One region of the Sphingobium sp. DN12 genome, then DNA from elsewhere that is predicted to be linked to it. Evidence: predicted binding sites of a transcription regulator. Region 1 holds the regulator's gene; the other holds the start of a gene.
What was found. The regulator LexA, encoded in region 1, represses DNA repair genes until DNA is damaged. The targets are predictions, from matches to a motif close to GTTCCNCNCTTGTTCT.
Positions count from the first base shown of each region.

Region 1 (7,808 bases):
GGCGCGGGCGATATATTCCGGAATGCGATCAACGGTGCCGATTTCACGCAGCATGTTGAGCGCGGCTTCGTTCGCGCCGCCATGCGCCGGGCCCCACAGGCAAGCGATGCCGGCCGCGATGCAGGCGAACGGGTTGGCGCCCGACGAACCGGCAAGACGCACGGTCGAGGTCGACGCGTTCTGCTCATGGTCGGCATGCAGGGTGAAGATCTTGTCCATCGCGTCGACGACGATCGGATCGATCTTATACTCTTCCGCCGGGACCGAGAAGGTCATGTTCAGGAAGTTGGCGGTGTAGCTGAGGTCGTTGCGCGGATAGACGAAGGGCTGGCCCACCGAATATTTGTACGCCATCGCAGCGATCGTCGGCATCTTGGCGATCAGGCGGTGGCTCGCAATGCGGCGCTGTTCCGGATCGTTGATGTCGGTCGAGTCATGATAGAAGGCCGACAGGGCGCCGACGACGCCGACCATGATCGCCATCGGGTGGGCGTCACGACGGAAGCCGCGGAAGAAGGCGGTCAGCTGTTCATGCACCATGGTGTGGCGCGTGATGGTGTTGGTGAAATCGGCCAGTTCCTTGGCCGAAGGCAGTTCGCCGTTCAGCAGCAGGTAGCAGACTTCCATGAAGCTGGACTGTTCGGCGAGCTGGCCGATCGGATAGCCACGATGCAGCAGCACGCCGGCGTCGCCATCGATATAGGTCAGGCCCGACTCGCAGCTGGCGGTCGAGGTGAAGCCCGGATCGTAGGTGAACATGCCGGTGTTGGCGTAGAGCTTGCGAACGTCGATGACCTGGGGACCGACGGTACCATCCATGATGGCATAGTCCTTGGCCTCTCCGCCAACGGTCAAACTGGCATTATTATCCGACATGTTTTTCTCCTTAACTGCCGTCAACCGGCCACCACGTGCCCCGCAGCGGTCAGTCGCTTCAAGCTTTCCTCTTTCCCCAGAAGGAAGAGGACATCAAAAATACCCGGCGAGACCGTGCGCCCGGTGAGCGCCGCACGAAGCGGCTGTGCCACCTTGCCCAGGCCAAGCCCCGCATCCTCTGCCACGCGGCGTATCACTTCATCGATCGCTTCAACCGTCCAGGACTGGACGGGCTGGAGAGCGTCGGCTGTCTTTTCCAGCAGCTCACGCGCGGGTTCATCTAGCAGAGCAGACGCCTTCTCGTCAAAATCGAGCGGGCAAGATTTGAACAGAAACTCCGCGCCTTCTGCAATTTCGTTAAGCGTCTTGGCCCGCGGCTTGAGCGAAACCATCGCCTGGGTCAAAATATCGCGCTGGGCGTCATTCAGTTGCGTATCAAGACGCGACTCAACGCGCGGGGCGACCAGAGCGGCCAGGCGCGTCTCGTCGGCTTCGCGCAGATAATGGCCGTTCAGATTTTCCAGCTTCTTGATGTCGAAGCGCGAGGGTGAACGGCCGACGCCGTCGATGTCGAACAGTTCGATGGCGCGTTCGATCGAGATGATCTCTTCATCGCCATGGCCCCAGCCCAGGCGCAGCAGATAGTTCAGCACCGCTTCGGGCAGCATCCCCATCTCGTCGCGATAGGCGTCGACGCCGAGCGCCCCGTGGCGCTTCGACAGCTTTGCGCCGTCCGACCCGTGGATCAGCGGGATATGGCCATAGACCGGCTCTTCCCAGCCCATCGCCTTGATGATCGCCAGCTGGCGGAAGGCGTTGTTGAGATGATCGTCGCCGCGGATGACATGGGTGACGCCCATGTCATGGTCGTCGACTACCACGGCCAGCATGTAAGTGGGGGTGCCGTCCGACCGGAGCAGGATCATGTCGTCCAGCTCGGCATTCTGCACCACGACGCGGCCCTGCACCGCATCCTCGATGACCGTTTCGCCGGTCCGAGGGGCCTTGATACGGATGACGAAGGGGGCGCCTTCGGGCGCTTCCTCCGGCGAACGGTCGCGCCAGCGGCCGTCATAGCGCATCGGCTGCTTGGCGGCGCGCTGCTGTTCGCGCAGCTCGGCCAGCTCTTCCTGCGTCGCATAGCAGCGATAGGCATGGCCATTGGCGAGCAGTTGGTTGGCGACCTCGGCATGGCGCGGGGTGCGCTCGAACTGGAACACCGCCGGCTCATCGCCGCCCAGGTTCAGCCATTCCAGACCGTCGAAAATGGCGGCCACGGCTTCCTCGGTGGAGCGGGCGCGATCCGTATCCTCGATGCGGAGCAGGAACTTGCCGCCATGATGGCGCGCAAACAGCCAGTTGAACAGCGCGGTGCGGGCGCCGCCAATATGCAGGAAGCCCGTTGGCGACGGGGCGAAACGGGTCACCACCTGCTTGTTCAATCCCGTTGCACTTGCCGTCATATTCGCTGACATTCTTCCTGCCTGATCCATGGATGCGACGCCCCCTAGCATGGCTTTTGAGCCACGACAAACGTCCGTTGGGCGCAGGACGGTGCGTATTGCGCACAATGGATTTGCGCGGATCGAACAATGGCTGGAGGTGGAGCGCGAACAGCTTGCCTTGTGGGTGCCGGTGGCGCTGGGCGCGGGCATTGCCGGCTGGTTCGTGCTGCCGGGACCGGCACACTGGCTGGCCTGTTGCTGCGGGGCGCTGGGGCTGGCCTGTCTGGCGCTGTTGCTGCCGGTTGGCGCGCGATTGCGGCACATGCTGGTGGCCGGCGGCTTGCTGGCTTGTGTTGGTTGCCTGCTGGTCTGGGGCAAGGCGACATGGCTGGGGCAGCCGCCGCTGGCTCGTCCCATATTCGCACAGGTGACGGGCACGGTGACGGCGGTGGCCAAGCTGCCGGCGCAACAGATGGTTCGGGTGGGCCTGCGGCCGATCGCGGCGCCGGCGCTGCCCGCGGCGATCCGGGTAAATATCGCGGAGGCGGACATGCCCGAAGGGCTGGGCAAGGGGGCGGTGCTGCGCTTTCGTGTGCGGCTGATGCCGCCCGCGCCGCCGAGCGTGCCGGGCGCGTTCGATTTTGCGCGACGCGCCTATTTCCAGGGGATCGGGGCGACCGGGCGCGCGCTGGCGCCGGTCGAGGTGGTGGAGAAGGCGCGTGAGGGGCCGACGCTGCGGGCGCGGCTGTTCGATCATATCAGCGGACAGGTGACGGGCGCACCGGCGGGGATTGCGGTGGCGCTGGCGACCGGCGACCAGGGCGCGATTGCCGAAACGGATGCGGAGGCGATGCGGCGCAGTGGGCTTGCCCATCTTCTCTCGATCAGCGGGCTGCATGTGACGGCGCTGATCGGGGCGGTGATCTTCCTGCTGTTGCGCCTGCTGGCGTTGATTCCGCGCGCGGCTTTGGACTGGCCGCTGATGCTGATCGCGGCGGCCGGGGGCGCGTTGGCGGGAATCGGCTACACGCTGCTGACTGGGGCGGAGGTGCCGACGGTGCGATCCTGCATCGCGGCGCTGCTGGTGCTGGGCGGGCTGGCGCTGGGGCGCGAGGCGATCACATTGCGGCTGGTGGCGACCGGTGCGCTGGTGGTGCTGGCCTTCTGGCCCGAGGCGCTGATCGGCCCGAGCTTCCAGATGAGCTTCGCCGCCGTAGTCGCGCTGGTGGCGCTGGGCGAGCATCGGCGGTTCAAGGCGTTCGCGATGGCGCGGGACGAGCCTTGGTTGCGCAAGGCCGGGCGGACGGTGGCGGCGATGCTGGTGACCGGCCTTGCCATCGAACTGGTGCTGGCGCCGATCGCGCTTTTCCATTTTCACAAGGCAGGTTTGCTCGGCGCGGTGGCCAATCTGGTCGCGATCCCGCTCACCACCTTCGTCATCATGCCGCTGGAGGCGCTGGCGCTGTGCTTCGATCTGGCCGGGCTGGGCGCGCCCTTCTGGTGGCTCACGGCCAAGGCGATCGCGCTGTTGCTGGCGGTGGCGCATGGCGTGGCGGCGAGCCCGATGGCGGTGATGCTGGCGCCGGCGGTGCCGGGCTGGATTTTCGGGATCATCGTGGTGGGAGGCCTCTGGTGCCTGCTCTGGCGCAGTCGCTGGCGCTGGCTGGGGCTTGGGCCGGTGGCGGTTGGTCTGATCGGCATCGCGCTGCTGGCGCCGCCCGATATCGTGGTGACGGGCGACGGGCGGCATGTCGCGGTGCGGACGCCGGCGGGGACGATGGCGCTGCTGCGCGAGGGGGCGGGCGACTATGTCCGCGACGTGCTGAGCGAGAGTGCGGGCTATGACGGGACGCTGGAGGCGATCGCGAAGATGAAGCAGGCACGCTGTTCGACCGATCTGTGCGCGGTGACGTTGCCGCGGGGCGGGCACGACTGGCGCTTGCTGGTGACCCGCAATGCGATGCTGGTCGATCGCCCGATATTGGAGCGGGACTGCGCGGCGGCCGATATCGTCATCAGCGACCGGGGCCTGCCCTGGTGGTGCCGACCGCGCTGGATGAAAATCGACCGCCGGCTGCTATCCCGCACCGGCGGCCTGTCGATTGGCCTTGAAAGCGGCAAAGTTCACACCGTCCATCGGCCCGGCGACGCGCATCCGTGGATCGTGCGACCGGCGGTGCGGCGACGGGTGTCAGGGCAGTTTGGCGGAGGTTGATATCTGGCCGCTGGTGAGGTGGCCGATCAGGCCGGTCACTGTGCCGGTGGGCGAGCGGGTGAAGACCAGCAGGTCCGCGCCGCCGGGGATGGCGAAGGCGCCCGGACCGACATGGATCAGGGCAGTCGGCGCATCCTGTGGCGTCGATTGGCCGTAGAGCGTGCCGTCGTGCACGGTGATGATGTCCGTCAGGCCGGCTGCCGAGCGATATTGGCCGACATAATCATCGAGCGGGTCGGCATCGGTCGGCACGGGCGCGGGGGGATAGAGGATCGAACTGTCCTGCCGGTGCAGATAGAGCCAGCGACTGCCCTGGCGCACAAAGATATCGCTTTCGTGCCAGCCGCCGACGGCATCGGCCATGTCTTCCCGGATCTCGGCATCGACCAGGGCGATGTCGTCGATGATGCGGGCATGGATCGACTGGATGGCATAGCTGCGCGACGGGTTGGAGATGGTCGGCAGATAGGCGGGCAGGTCGGCGCGGGTGCGCCGCTCGCCCAGATCGGAAATGACGACATAATCCTTGTCGAGCATCGCCATATATTTCGCGATATCGCCGCTCTTGAGCGCGGCTAGGCGCGTTTCGATCAGGCTGCGGAAAGGGGCGAGGGTCTGTTCGTCATCCTGCGCGATCGCAGGAGAAGCGCATGACAGGACGATGATCGGACAGATGGAGCGCAAATAGGACATGAGCCAGACCCCCTGTAACGCAGCGCCATGCTATCATGGCTGCAGGGGGCTGCCCATCCCGGATCGGACGGGACGGGGCGACGGAACGCTGCTCCGCCGCTCACCGGGTCAGTTGTAGCGGCGCAGCAGGCCGGCGAGCTTGCCTTGGATGCGGACCTGGCGCGTATCGTAGATCTGCGGTTCATAGGCGGCATTGGCGGGATCGAGCCGGACCCGGCTGCCTTCGCGGCGGAAATATTTGAGCGTCGCTTCGGCGTCGTCGATCAGGGCGACGACGATCTGGCCCTCGCGCGCGACATCGGTGCGCTGGATCAGCGCGAAGTCGCCGTCGAGAATGCCGGCCTCCATCATCGAGTCCCCCGACACTTCGAGCGCATAATGGTCGCCCGAGCCGAGCAAGGCGGCGGGGACGGAGAGCATGGTATGGCTTTCCATCGCCTCGATCGGCACGCCGGCGGCGATGCGGCCGTGCAGCGGGATTTCGATCACGTCATTGGCGGCGGTCGGCAGCAGCACGGCCGGAGCCGACACCTTGGGCGTCGGAATGGCCGGCGCGGGGGCGCGGTGCATCGCATCGGGCAGCTTCAACACTTCGAGCGCGCGGGCGCGGTTAGGCAGGCGACGGATGAAGCCCCGTTCCTCCAGCGCATTGATCAGCCGGTGGATGCCGGACTTGGAGCGCAGGTCGAGCGCGTCCTTCATCTCCTCGAACGAAGGGGACACGCCGCCTTCTTCCAGCCGGGTCTGAATGAAGCTCAGCAATTCCTGCTGCTTAGGCGTCAACATCGGCGGTCCTCCATGGAACGAATGAAGAACGCATAGGAAACGGAAAGGGGCAAGTCAAGCGCGTTAAGCCATGCGCCGCTTTTGCCGGTCAGGCAGTCAGATAGTCAGGCGGTCAGGGGGATGATGTCGACCATGTCGCCGGCAATGGCGGGGGCTGAGCCGGCCGGCCGGCGGATCAGACAGTCGGCCAGCGCCATGGCGGCGGTGGCGGCGCTGTCCTGCGATGTGACCGAGACGATGCCGTCGGCCCCGCGATAGGCGCGCAGATAATCGTCGCGCTCCGCCGTTGGGCCGAGTGGGGCCGCAAGGCGGGCCTGCACGACCGGCGGCAGCGGCGCGCGCGATCCGGCGAGATGGCGGACCAGCGGGCAGAGGAAGAGGGTGCCGGTGACGAAGGCGGAAACCGGATTGCCCGGCAGGCCGAGAAAGGTGGCGTTCCCCAGGCGCCCGGCCATCAGCGGCTTCCCCGGCCGCATCGCGATCTTGTAGAAATCGAGCGTGCCGCCGGCGGCCGCGAAGGCGGGGCGGACATAGTCATGGTCGCCGACCGAGGCGCCGCCGGTCGAGACGATGATGTCGGCCTGTGACGCCTGTTCCAGCGCCTGCGTCATGGCGGAGAGATCGTCGGGCACGATGCCGAGGTCGATCACCTCGCAGGGCAGGGCGGCGAGCAGCGCGGCCAGCATCGGCGCGTTGGAGGAGGGGAGATAGCCCGGCGGCGTCGGCGCGCCGGGGGGCACAAGTTCATTGCCGGTCGAGAGCAGGGCGATGCGGGGCCGGGCGCTGACGGGCAGGCTGCCATGGCCGCCAAGGACGGCAAGCGCGATCTGGCCCGGCGTGAGGCGGCTGCCTGCGCTGACCAGCAGCGTGCCGGCGCGGAAATCGGAACCGAGCGGGCGGACATGCCTGCCGGGCGTCAATATGCCGTCATGCGCGGTCAGTTTGTCGCCGGCGCGCGTGGCATTTTCCTGGATCAGGATCGCATCGGCGCCGGCCGGCAAGGGCGCGCCAGTGAAGATGCGGCAAGCCTGGCCCGGTTGCAGGGGCGGGATATCGGCGTCGCCCGCGCTGCTGGTGGCGACCAGCTGCCACGGTCCGGCGCCTTCGGATGCGCGCACGGCATAGCCGTCCATCGCGGAAAGATCGGCCCAGGGCTGGTCGCGGAGCGCGGTGATGTCGGTGGCGAGCCAGCGACCGGCGCAGGCGGAGACGGGCACATGTTCGGCCGGCAACGGATCGGCAAGGGCAAGGAGCCGCGCCTGCGCGTCCGCGATCGGCATCAGGCTCATCGGCCAGCTTGCTCCGGCGCGGTCCAGTCGCCCGACTTGCCGCCGCGCTTGGCGAGCAGGCGAACATCGCCGATTATCATGCCCTTATCGAGCGCCTTGGCCATGTCATAGACGGTCAGGAGCGCGGCGGTCGCGGCGGTCAGCGCCTCCATCTCCACCCCGGTCTGGCCGGCGGTGCGCGCGGTCGCGGTGACGGTGACGCCGTCGTCGTGCAGGGCAAAGTCGATGGTGACGGCGCTCAGCGGGATCGGATGGCAGAGCGGGATCAGTTCGGCGGTGCGCTTGGCCGCCATGATGCCGGCGACACGGGCAACGGCCAGCACATCCCCCTTCTTGACGAGGCCGGCGGCGATCGCCTGCGCAGCGTCGGCGGCCATGGTGATGCGCCCGGCGGCCACCGCCTCGCGCGCGGTCACAGCCTTGGCCGAGACATCGACCATGCGAGCGGCGCCATCCTCGTCCAGATGGGTGAGGCCGGTCATGCGCCCGTCAGCAGGTTGCGGG
Region 1 covers NZ_CP173717.1:1,151,435-1,159,242, forward strand. The annotation lists gene gltA (citrate synthase) at 1-876, opposite strand, end outside; gene gltX (glutamate--tRNA ligase) at 897-2,339, opposite strand; gene ACI6S0_RS05480 (ComEC/Rec2 family competence protein) at 2,389-4,536, shown strand; gene ACI6S0_RS05485 (DUF4440 domain-containing protein) at 4,513-5,229, opposite strand; gene lexA (transcriptional repressor LexA) at 5,338-6,015, opposite strand; gene ACI6S0_RS05495 (molybdopterin molybdotransferase MoeA) at 6,120-7,304, opposite strand; gene moaC (cyclic pyranopterin monophosphate synthase MoaC) at 7,301-7,786, opposite strand; gene trpC (indole-3-glycerol phosphate synthase TrpC) at 7,783-7,808, opposite strand, start outside.

Region 2 (7,808 bases), 2.1 Mb from region 1:
GATGCTGTTCCAGAAGATCGCGGCTCTGGCGGCGCAATCCTATGGCGTGGATGCCGAAGCGGCCGCCGACGCGCTGCTGGAGCGCGAGCGTCTGGGCTCCACCGGCTTCGGTGGCGGCGTTGCCATTCCCCATGCCAAGCTGCCGGGCCTCGACCGCATGTGCGGCGTGGTCGTGCTGCTCGATCCGCCGGCGCCGTTCGACGCGGTCGATGATGCGCCGGTCGATGTCGTGTTCGCGCTGCTGTCGCCGCAGGACAGCGGTGCCGAGCATTTGAAGACGCTGGCGCGTGTATCCCGCTATCTGCGTGACGAGGCGCAGGTGACGCGCCTGCGCGGTGCTAAGTCGGCCGAGGCGCTGCATGCGCTGCTGGCCGGTGGTGAGGCGCGTGACGCCGCCTGAGGCCGCTGCGCTCGCCAGTGGCGAGGCGGCGCATTTTCGCGCGCTGGAGCATCTCTACAACAGCGCGCCGATCAACGACCTGTTCCTGTCGACCCTGTGCGTGCCGGAACCCGGCCGATCGGTGATCGATTTCGAGGTCGACGAGCGGCATTTCCATGCTGCCGGTGCGGTGCATGGCACCGTCTATTTCAAGATGCTGGACGATGCGGCCTTCTATGCCGCCAACAGTCTGGTCAGCGATCGCTTCCTGTTGACCACCGCCTTCAACCTGCTCTTCACCCGGCCGATCGGCCCTGGAAAGCTGCGCGCCGAGGGGCGCTGGATCAGCGGCAAGCGCCGCGTCTATGTCGCCGAGGCAAGCATCCTCGATTCGGACGGGGAAGAGGTGGGCCGGGGCACCGGCACCTTCATGCGGTCGCAAATTCCGCTGTCATCGCTGCCGGGATATCATGGCTGAGGATAGTCCGGCCGCGCGGCTGACCAGCGCGATGCTGGTCGGCGCGCTGGTGAAGCGGGTGAATGCCGCCGGCGGCTTTGCCATGATCCTGGCCAAGGGCGATGCAATGAGCGGCGTCATCCTGGTCCAGGTGATGGACAAGGGGCGGGAATCCGCAATTTTCGAACGAGTATCGAACTTTCGCGGCGGCCATGCATTGATGCGCTGTGGACCCCCTGCGGAAGAGGGGCCGGAGGCGTTCGCCGCCTATGCCGAACGCCGGCGCAGATCGGACCCCGACCTGTGGCTGGTGGAGCTTGATATCGCGGATGCGGAACGGTTCGCCGCTGAAACGATCTGCTGATCGTTGACTCCTTGCACGCGCGCGGGCAATGGCGGCCGACGCTGAACGCGCAGGTTGCCTGCATTCGTCCATGGGGGGCGGGCCGGTAAACACGCAGACGGGGGGCGGCCGAACGTCACAGAATATCGGTTACAATCGACGTTTCTGGCCAATAACCGCACGATTTTGAGCCATAATGAGTTTTCGTCTGAAGGCCGCGATCATCGCGGCATTTACGCTGTCGGCCGCTGCGGCTGTTACGGCGTCGGACATGTCGAGCGCCAGCGAGGCCTCCCTGTCCACGGTTTCCCTGCCGGAAACCGCCGCGCTGACTAGCGCACCCACGGCCGGCACCAAGCCCGCCGTCGTTTTCGCTGCGCCGCAGGAAGTCGCGCAGTCGCTGGATTCCGGCTCCAAGGCTGGCAGCAATTTTTCGACCGATATCGAGCCCAAGGCCGAGACCCTGGCAGCCCTGGTTGATGCGCAAGGCGCTCCCGAGGATGTCGAAGGCGACATGAAGTGCCTGGCCGGTGCGGTCTATTTCGAATCCAAGGGTGAAACGCTGGAGGGCCAGCTGGCCGTCGCCCGCGTCATCATCAACCGCGCCAAGTCGGGCCGCTTCGCCAGCAGCCTGTGCGGCGTCGTCTATCAGCCGAGCCAGTTCAGCTTCGTGCGTGGTCACGGCATGCCGCCGATCAACATCGCCAGCGATTCCTGGCGCGAGGCGGTTGCGATCGCGCAGATCGCCCTCGACGACAGCTGGGACAGCCAGGCCGAAGGCGCACTGTTCTTCCATGCCCGCCGCGTGTCGCCGGGCTGGGGCAAGACCAAGCTGGCGTCGATCGACAATCACGTCTTCTATCGCTGATCCGCGCTCACCGCGCGACAGTGACGCCCTTTTGAAGGCCGGTTCGGACCCCATGTCCGAATCGGTCTTTTCTTTTGTTCCCTTCCTGTTCTAGTCTGGTGCCATGACCATCCAAGACGCCGATCGCTGTTCACCGCTGACCGACGGGACCGCGCTGGCGGTTGCGCGCGGCACGCTGCGCCTGTTCCACCGCCATGACATGAACGGCATATTGGAAGTGCCGCTGCCCAATGGCCGGCGGGCCGACATCATGGCGATCGACAGCGCCGGGCGCCTGACCATCGTGGAGATCAAGTGCAGCCGGGCGGACCTGCTGGGCGACATGAAATGGCCGGATTATTTCGACTATTGCGACCGCTATTTCTGGGCGGTGCCATCGGGCTTCGACACCGGCCTGTTCGACAGCGAGGCGCTGTGGCCGGCCCGCACCGGCCTGATCGTCGCCGACCAATATGATGCCGAACTGGTGCGGGCCGCGCCGTTCGAGCCGCTGGCCGCCGCCCGGCGCAAGGCAGAGACGCTGCGCTTTGCCCGCCGCGCCGCTCGCCGCCTGTCGGCGCTGGCCGACCCGGATTATGCGGCGGAATTGGGCTGGTAATATCAGAAGAAGGGTGGTCGATGCGCTCGCATCTGGAATTTCGATCGGCAGTTTATGCAGACGATGGGGCGGCCATCGCCCAGGTTCTGGCCGAACGCCTGCCTCATTATGGCTTTCAAGCCCAGCCGATCGTTCAGGAGGATTGGGGCTGGTGCGTTCCGATCGCGCATGAGGCCTTCTCACTGTGGATCGGATGCGGCCACTATCTGGAATATCCTGACGGTGTGCTTTGTTTCATCGAACCTTCACGGCCCTTTGTGAGACGTTGGTTTCGTCGCATCAGCACCATGGAGCCGGTGGAAAGGCTGGCTGATGCCCTAGAGGCGATTGTCGAAGCCAGTGGCGAAGCGAAGCATATCCGCTGGTGGACTGACGAGGAAGTGGCCGCGGGCTAAGCACGGCCACCCAATGTTTCAGAAAACCGGACCCTGGACCGGGCCCTTGGGCGCTGCGGCGTTGGCCTTGGCGGAATCGAGGGCCTCGACCAGACCCGGCGTGCGGCTGTCGCGTTCGGCATAGTCGCGGGCGGACATGCCGGCGATCGTGTCGCGCTTGTCCGCATTGGCGCCCTGCGCCACCAGCAGGCGGACCAGGCCGATGTCGCGCAGCTGCACCGCGCGGATCAATGCGGTCTCGCCGCTGCCATTGGTCTTGTCGACCTGGGCACCGCGGGCGAGCAGCAGGCGCACGCCTTCCTCGTACCGGTTCTGCACGGCGAGCAGCAGCGGCGTGGTGCCATTATTGTCGGCCAGGTTCGGATTGGCGCCCTTCGACAGCATGAAGTTGAGCCAGGTCGTGTCGCGGCGGCCGATGACGATGTGCAGCGCGGTTTCACCGGTGGTGACGTCACGGCTGTTGATGACGGTCGAACCCGGCTTCTGCAGCAGGTCGGTCGCCTTTTCGCCGTCGGCGTCCTTCACCGCCTTGAGGAAGTTGTAATTGTTGGAAAACTGGGCCTGGGCCGCAACCGGGGCCATCAGTGCCAGGGTGATGGCGGCAGGCCGCGCCAGAAACAGCCAGGTGGAAAGTCCGCTCTTCATCCCAATCTTCATCGTCGCGCGCCCCGTTCGATTTGCAAATCGGCCCATAGCAAGGCATGGCAGGCGACACCATGAACAAAGCGCTGATCTCGCTCGCCCTGCCGCTTCTGGCCTTGCTGACGGCATGCAATATGGGGGCTGGCGGCAACGCATCAAGCGGCGAGAGCGAGCAGGGCAATCTGGTCGGTGCGCGCATCGGTGCGCCCTTCACCCTGACCGACCAGGACGGCAAGACCGTGCATTGGGACGATTATAAGGGCCAGTATCGGATCGTCTATTTCGGCTACACCTATTGCCCGGATGTCTGCCCGGTCGATCTGCAGCGGATCATGCAGGCGTTCAGTGCCTTCGAGAAGGCAGCGCCCGCCCGCGCCGCGAAGGTGCAGCCGATCTTTATCAGCGTCGATCCCAAGCGGGACACGCCGGCGGTGCTGAAGCCCTATGTCACAGCCTTCCACCCGCGCCTCGTCGGCCTGACCGGCACGCCGGAACAGATCGCGAAGGTGGCCAAGGACTTCGTCGTCCTCTACAATGCGGAAAAGCCGGAAGGGGCGAGCGACTATCTGGTCAGCCACAGCCGCACGCCCTATCTGTTCGGGCCGGACGGCAAGCCGATCGCGCTGGTGCCGGTCGATGATCCGGGCACGCCGGACGTGGACGAGGGCGCTCCGGATATCGTGCGCGCCTTCCTCGAAAAATGGGTCAAGTGACATTTGGACTTCTGGGACAAGCCCCTCGACAAGCTGAACCGCGCCGAATGGGAAGCGCTGTGCGACGGTTGCGGCAAATGCTGCCTGCACAAGGCGGAAGATGAGGACACGGGCCGCATCTATCCGACCAATGTCGCCTGTCGCCTGCTCGACCGGCATAGCGGCCAATGCACCAACTATCCCGACCGGCGGCGGTTCGTGCCCGATTGCGTGCGGCTGACGCCGGCCAAGGTGAAGCAGATCAGCTGGTTGCCGCGCACCTGTGCCTATCGGCTGCGCGAGGCGGGGCTGCCGCTGCCCGAATGGCATTATCTGGTCTGCGGCGATCGCGAGGCGGTGCATCGGGCGAAGGAATCCGTGCGCGGCTGGACCGTGGCGGAGGCCGATGCGGGCGATTGGGAACATCATCTTGTCGACCGAGAGCTGTGACGCGGCCATCCTGATCGATGGCGTGGCCATGCCGGTGCGGGTGCGCCGGTCGGCCCGCGCACGCGCCTACAAACTGACGATCGACGGGTTGCGCGGCGAATTGCGGCTGTCGCTGCCGGCGCGGGCGAACCTCAAGCGCGCGCTGGGCTGGGCGCAGGGGCATGAGGATTGGGTCCGGGCGCAGATGGCGGTGACGCCGGCGGTGACGCTGCTGGGCGACGGCGCGACCTTCCCGCTGGAGGGGCGCGAGGTGCGCATCTGCTGGATTGCAGGGGCGACCCGCACGATCCGGCTGGAGGGCGACCGGCTGATCCTGGGCGGGGCGGCGGAATCGGTCGGCGCGCGGGTGCTGCGCTGGCTGCGGACACGGGCCAAGGCGGTGCTGGAGGCGGAGACGCTGGCGATGGCGCAGGATCATGGCCTGATCGTTGCCTCGGTCGGCACTGGCGACACGCGCAGCCGCTGGGGCAGTTGCACGTCGAGCGGGGCGATCCGCTATAGCTGGCGGCTGATCCTGGCGCCGGCCTGGGTGCGGCGATCGACCGTGGCGCATGAACTGGCGCATCTGCTGCACATGGATCATAGCCCGGCCTTCCACGCCGCCCATGCCCGCATCTATGGCGAGGATCCACGCCCGGCGCGCGCCTGGCTGAAGGCGCATGGGGCGGGCCTGCACCGCTATCAGGCCTGAACCGATGGCGCGCCGGAAACGCTATCTGACCGCCACCATGCCGGATGGCTATGTGAAGAAGATCGGGCCGACCGCCGACCCTTTCACCCATTATTGGCGGATCGTCGCCATACTGGAAAATGGCAAGACCGAAGTGTTCTGGGGCCATACCCGCTCGCTGGCCGAGGCGAAGAAGAAGCGCGCGGCCGCGCCCGATGGCGCACGGATGCGCGGCTGGACATCCTATCAGTTCGAGATGGTCGAACTGGTGGAAAGCGCGGACTAGCCCCGATGCGGCCAGGCGCCGTCGGCGTCGCCGCCGGGGCAGTCATGGTCGGTATCGCGCGGATAGGGCAGGCCACAGGCGCTGCAGGTGGCATAATGGCCCTGTTTCAGGCCGTGGCCGACCGCAACCCGCTCGTCGAAGACATAGCAGTCGCCCTGCCAGCGGCTTTGCGCCTGTGGCATTTCCTCCAGATAGCGCAGGATGCCGCCCTTGAGGTGATAGACCTCGTCAAAGCCGCGCGCCTTGACCAGCGCGGTCGATTTTTCGCAGCGGATGCCGCCGGTGCAGAACATCGCGATCTTGGGGCTGCGGCCTTCGTCGCGCAGCTTGGCGGCAAAATCGTCGAACCAGGCGGGAAATTCGCGGAAGGAGCGGGTGGCCGGGTCGATCGCATTCTCGAACGTGCCGACCGCCACCTCATAGGCGTTGCGCGTGTCGATGATGACGGTGTCGGGATCGGCGATCAGCGCATTCCAGTCCGCGGGATCGAGATGCACGCCGGCCTGATGGGCGGGATCGAGGTCGCCTGCGCCCAGGGTCACGATCTCCGCCTTCACCTTGACCTTCATCTTGCCGAAGGGCGCGCTGTCGGCGGTCGCATATTTCACATCGACGTCGGCGCAGCCGGGCAGGGCGCGGATATGGGCGACCAGCCGCTCGATCGCCTCGGCCGTGCCCGCGACCGTGCCGTTGATGCCCTCGCGCGCCAGGATCAGCGTGCCGCAGGTGCCAAGATCGGCGCACAGTGCGCGCAGATCGGCGGCGGTTGCCTGCGGGTCGGCGAAGGTGGCGAAACGGTAGAGGGCTGCGACGGTGAACATGGGGAGCCCTATAGGCGCTGGCGCGCATACTTGAAAGCCGGGCGAAGAGGGCGCATAGCCGGGCGATGGTTCCCCTTTCGTTCGCAGGTCATGATTTCCTGGCTTTGCCGGAGGCGGCGTTGTTCTGGCCGGCGCAGGGCGCGCTGCTGGTGGCCGACCTGCATTTCGAGAAGGCGAGCTGGTATGCGCGCTTCGGCCAGTTCCTGCCGCCGCATGACAGCGCGGCGACGCTGGACATGATCGAGGCGCTGGTGGCGCGCACCGGCGCGCGGGCGATCTGGTCGCTGGGCGACAGTTTTCATGATGCCGATGGCGCGGCGCGGCTGGACCCGCGGGCGCGGGCGCGATTGCAGGGGCTGACCGAACGGCTCGACTGGCTGTGGATAACCGGCAATCATGACGTCGGCGTGGCGCAGATGCCGGGCGGACGCCGCGCGGTAGAGGCGGAGGTGGACGGCGTCTGGCTGCGACATGAAGCAGACCCGGCCGACCCCCGACCGGAGATATCGGGCCATTTCCACCCCAAGCTGCGCCTGTCGCTGCGCGGCCGGCATGTATCGCGCCGCTGCTTCGTCGGATCGCCGACCAAGCTGATCCTGCCGGCGCTGGGTGCGCTGACGGGCGGGCTGGATGCAGGCCATGGCGAGATACAAAAGGCCGTCGGGCCGGGTGCAATGGCGTTGATACCCGTTTCCGACCGATTGCTGCGCTTTCCGCTGACGTAAGCAAACGCTACGGAAACCGGGCGTTAAATTGTTGCTGCTAGGCAACAGGGCCATGCAGCCATCATCACGCAACTGCGGAAAAAGCCCGGAATCACGCGATATATTGCGTTATTCCGACTGTGGCAGCATAATCGCGCATAGTCCCGACCCGGCAAAAAGCCAGGCGGGCCAGGAGAGGATGCACATCATGATGCACAAGAGCCTTTGGCTGCTGTCCGCCGGTGCTGTCGCGCTGGTGGGCGCCATACCGCTTGCCCATGCCCAGGATGCCGCGCCGCAGGCGGCGGTGGACACCGAAAGCGTCGACATCATCGTCACCGCGACCCGCCGCGCCAGTCCGCTGTCCGACGTGCCGATCGCGGTGTCGGCGGTCGGCCAGCAGGCGATGCAGAATAGCGGCGCCAATGATATTCGCGCGCTCAACCAGCTGGCGCCGTCCCTGCTGGTCTCTTCGACCGGGACGGAGGCCAATGGTTCGGCCC
Region 2 covers NZ_CP173717.1:3,954,753-3,962,560, reverse strand. The annotation lists gene ACI6S0_RS18795 (PTS sugar transporter subunit IIA) at 1-400, shown strand, start outside; gene ACI6S0_RS18790 (PaaI family thioesterase) at 360-857, shown strand; gene ACI6S0_RS18785 (DUF1491 family protein) at 850-1,200, shown strand; gene ACI6S0_RS18780 (cell wall hydrolase) at 1,376-2,047, shown strand; gene ACI6S0_RS18775 (MmcB family DNA repair protein) at 2,151-2,645, shown strand; gene ACI6S0_RS18770 (hypothetical protein) at 2,666-3,040, shown strand; gene ACI6S0_RS18765 (ankyrin repeat domain-containing protein) at 3,059-3,697, opposite strand; gene ACI6S0_RS18760 (SCO family protein) at 3,742-4,395, shown strand; gene ACI6S0_RS18755 (YcgN family cysteine cluster protein) at 4,399-4,824, shown strand; gene ACI6S0_RS18750 (M48 family metallopeptidase) at 4,781-5,515, shown strand; gene ACI6S0_RS18745 (hypothetical protein) at 5,520-5,780, shown strand; gene ACI6S0_RS18740 (rhodanese-related sulfurtransferase) at 5,777-6,601, opposite strand; gene pdeM (ligase-associated DNA damage response endonuclease PdeM) at 6,667-7,326, shown strand; gene ACI6S0_RS18730 (TonB-dependent receptor) at 7,517-7,808, shown strand, end outside.
Region 2: a site for LexA is predicted at 2,124-2,139, ahead of ACI6S0_RS18775 (MmcB family DNA repair protein). Genes of this name have one in related genera too.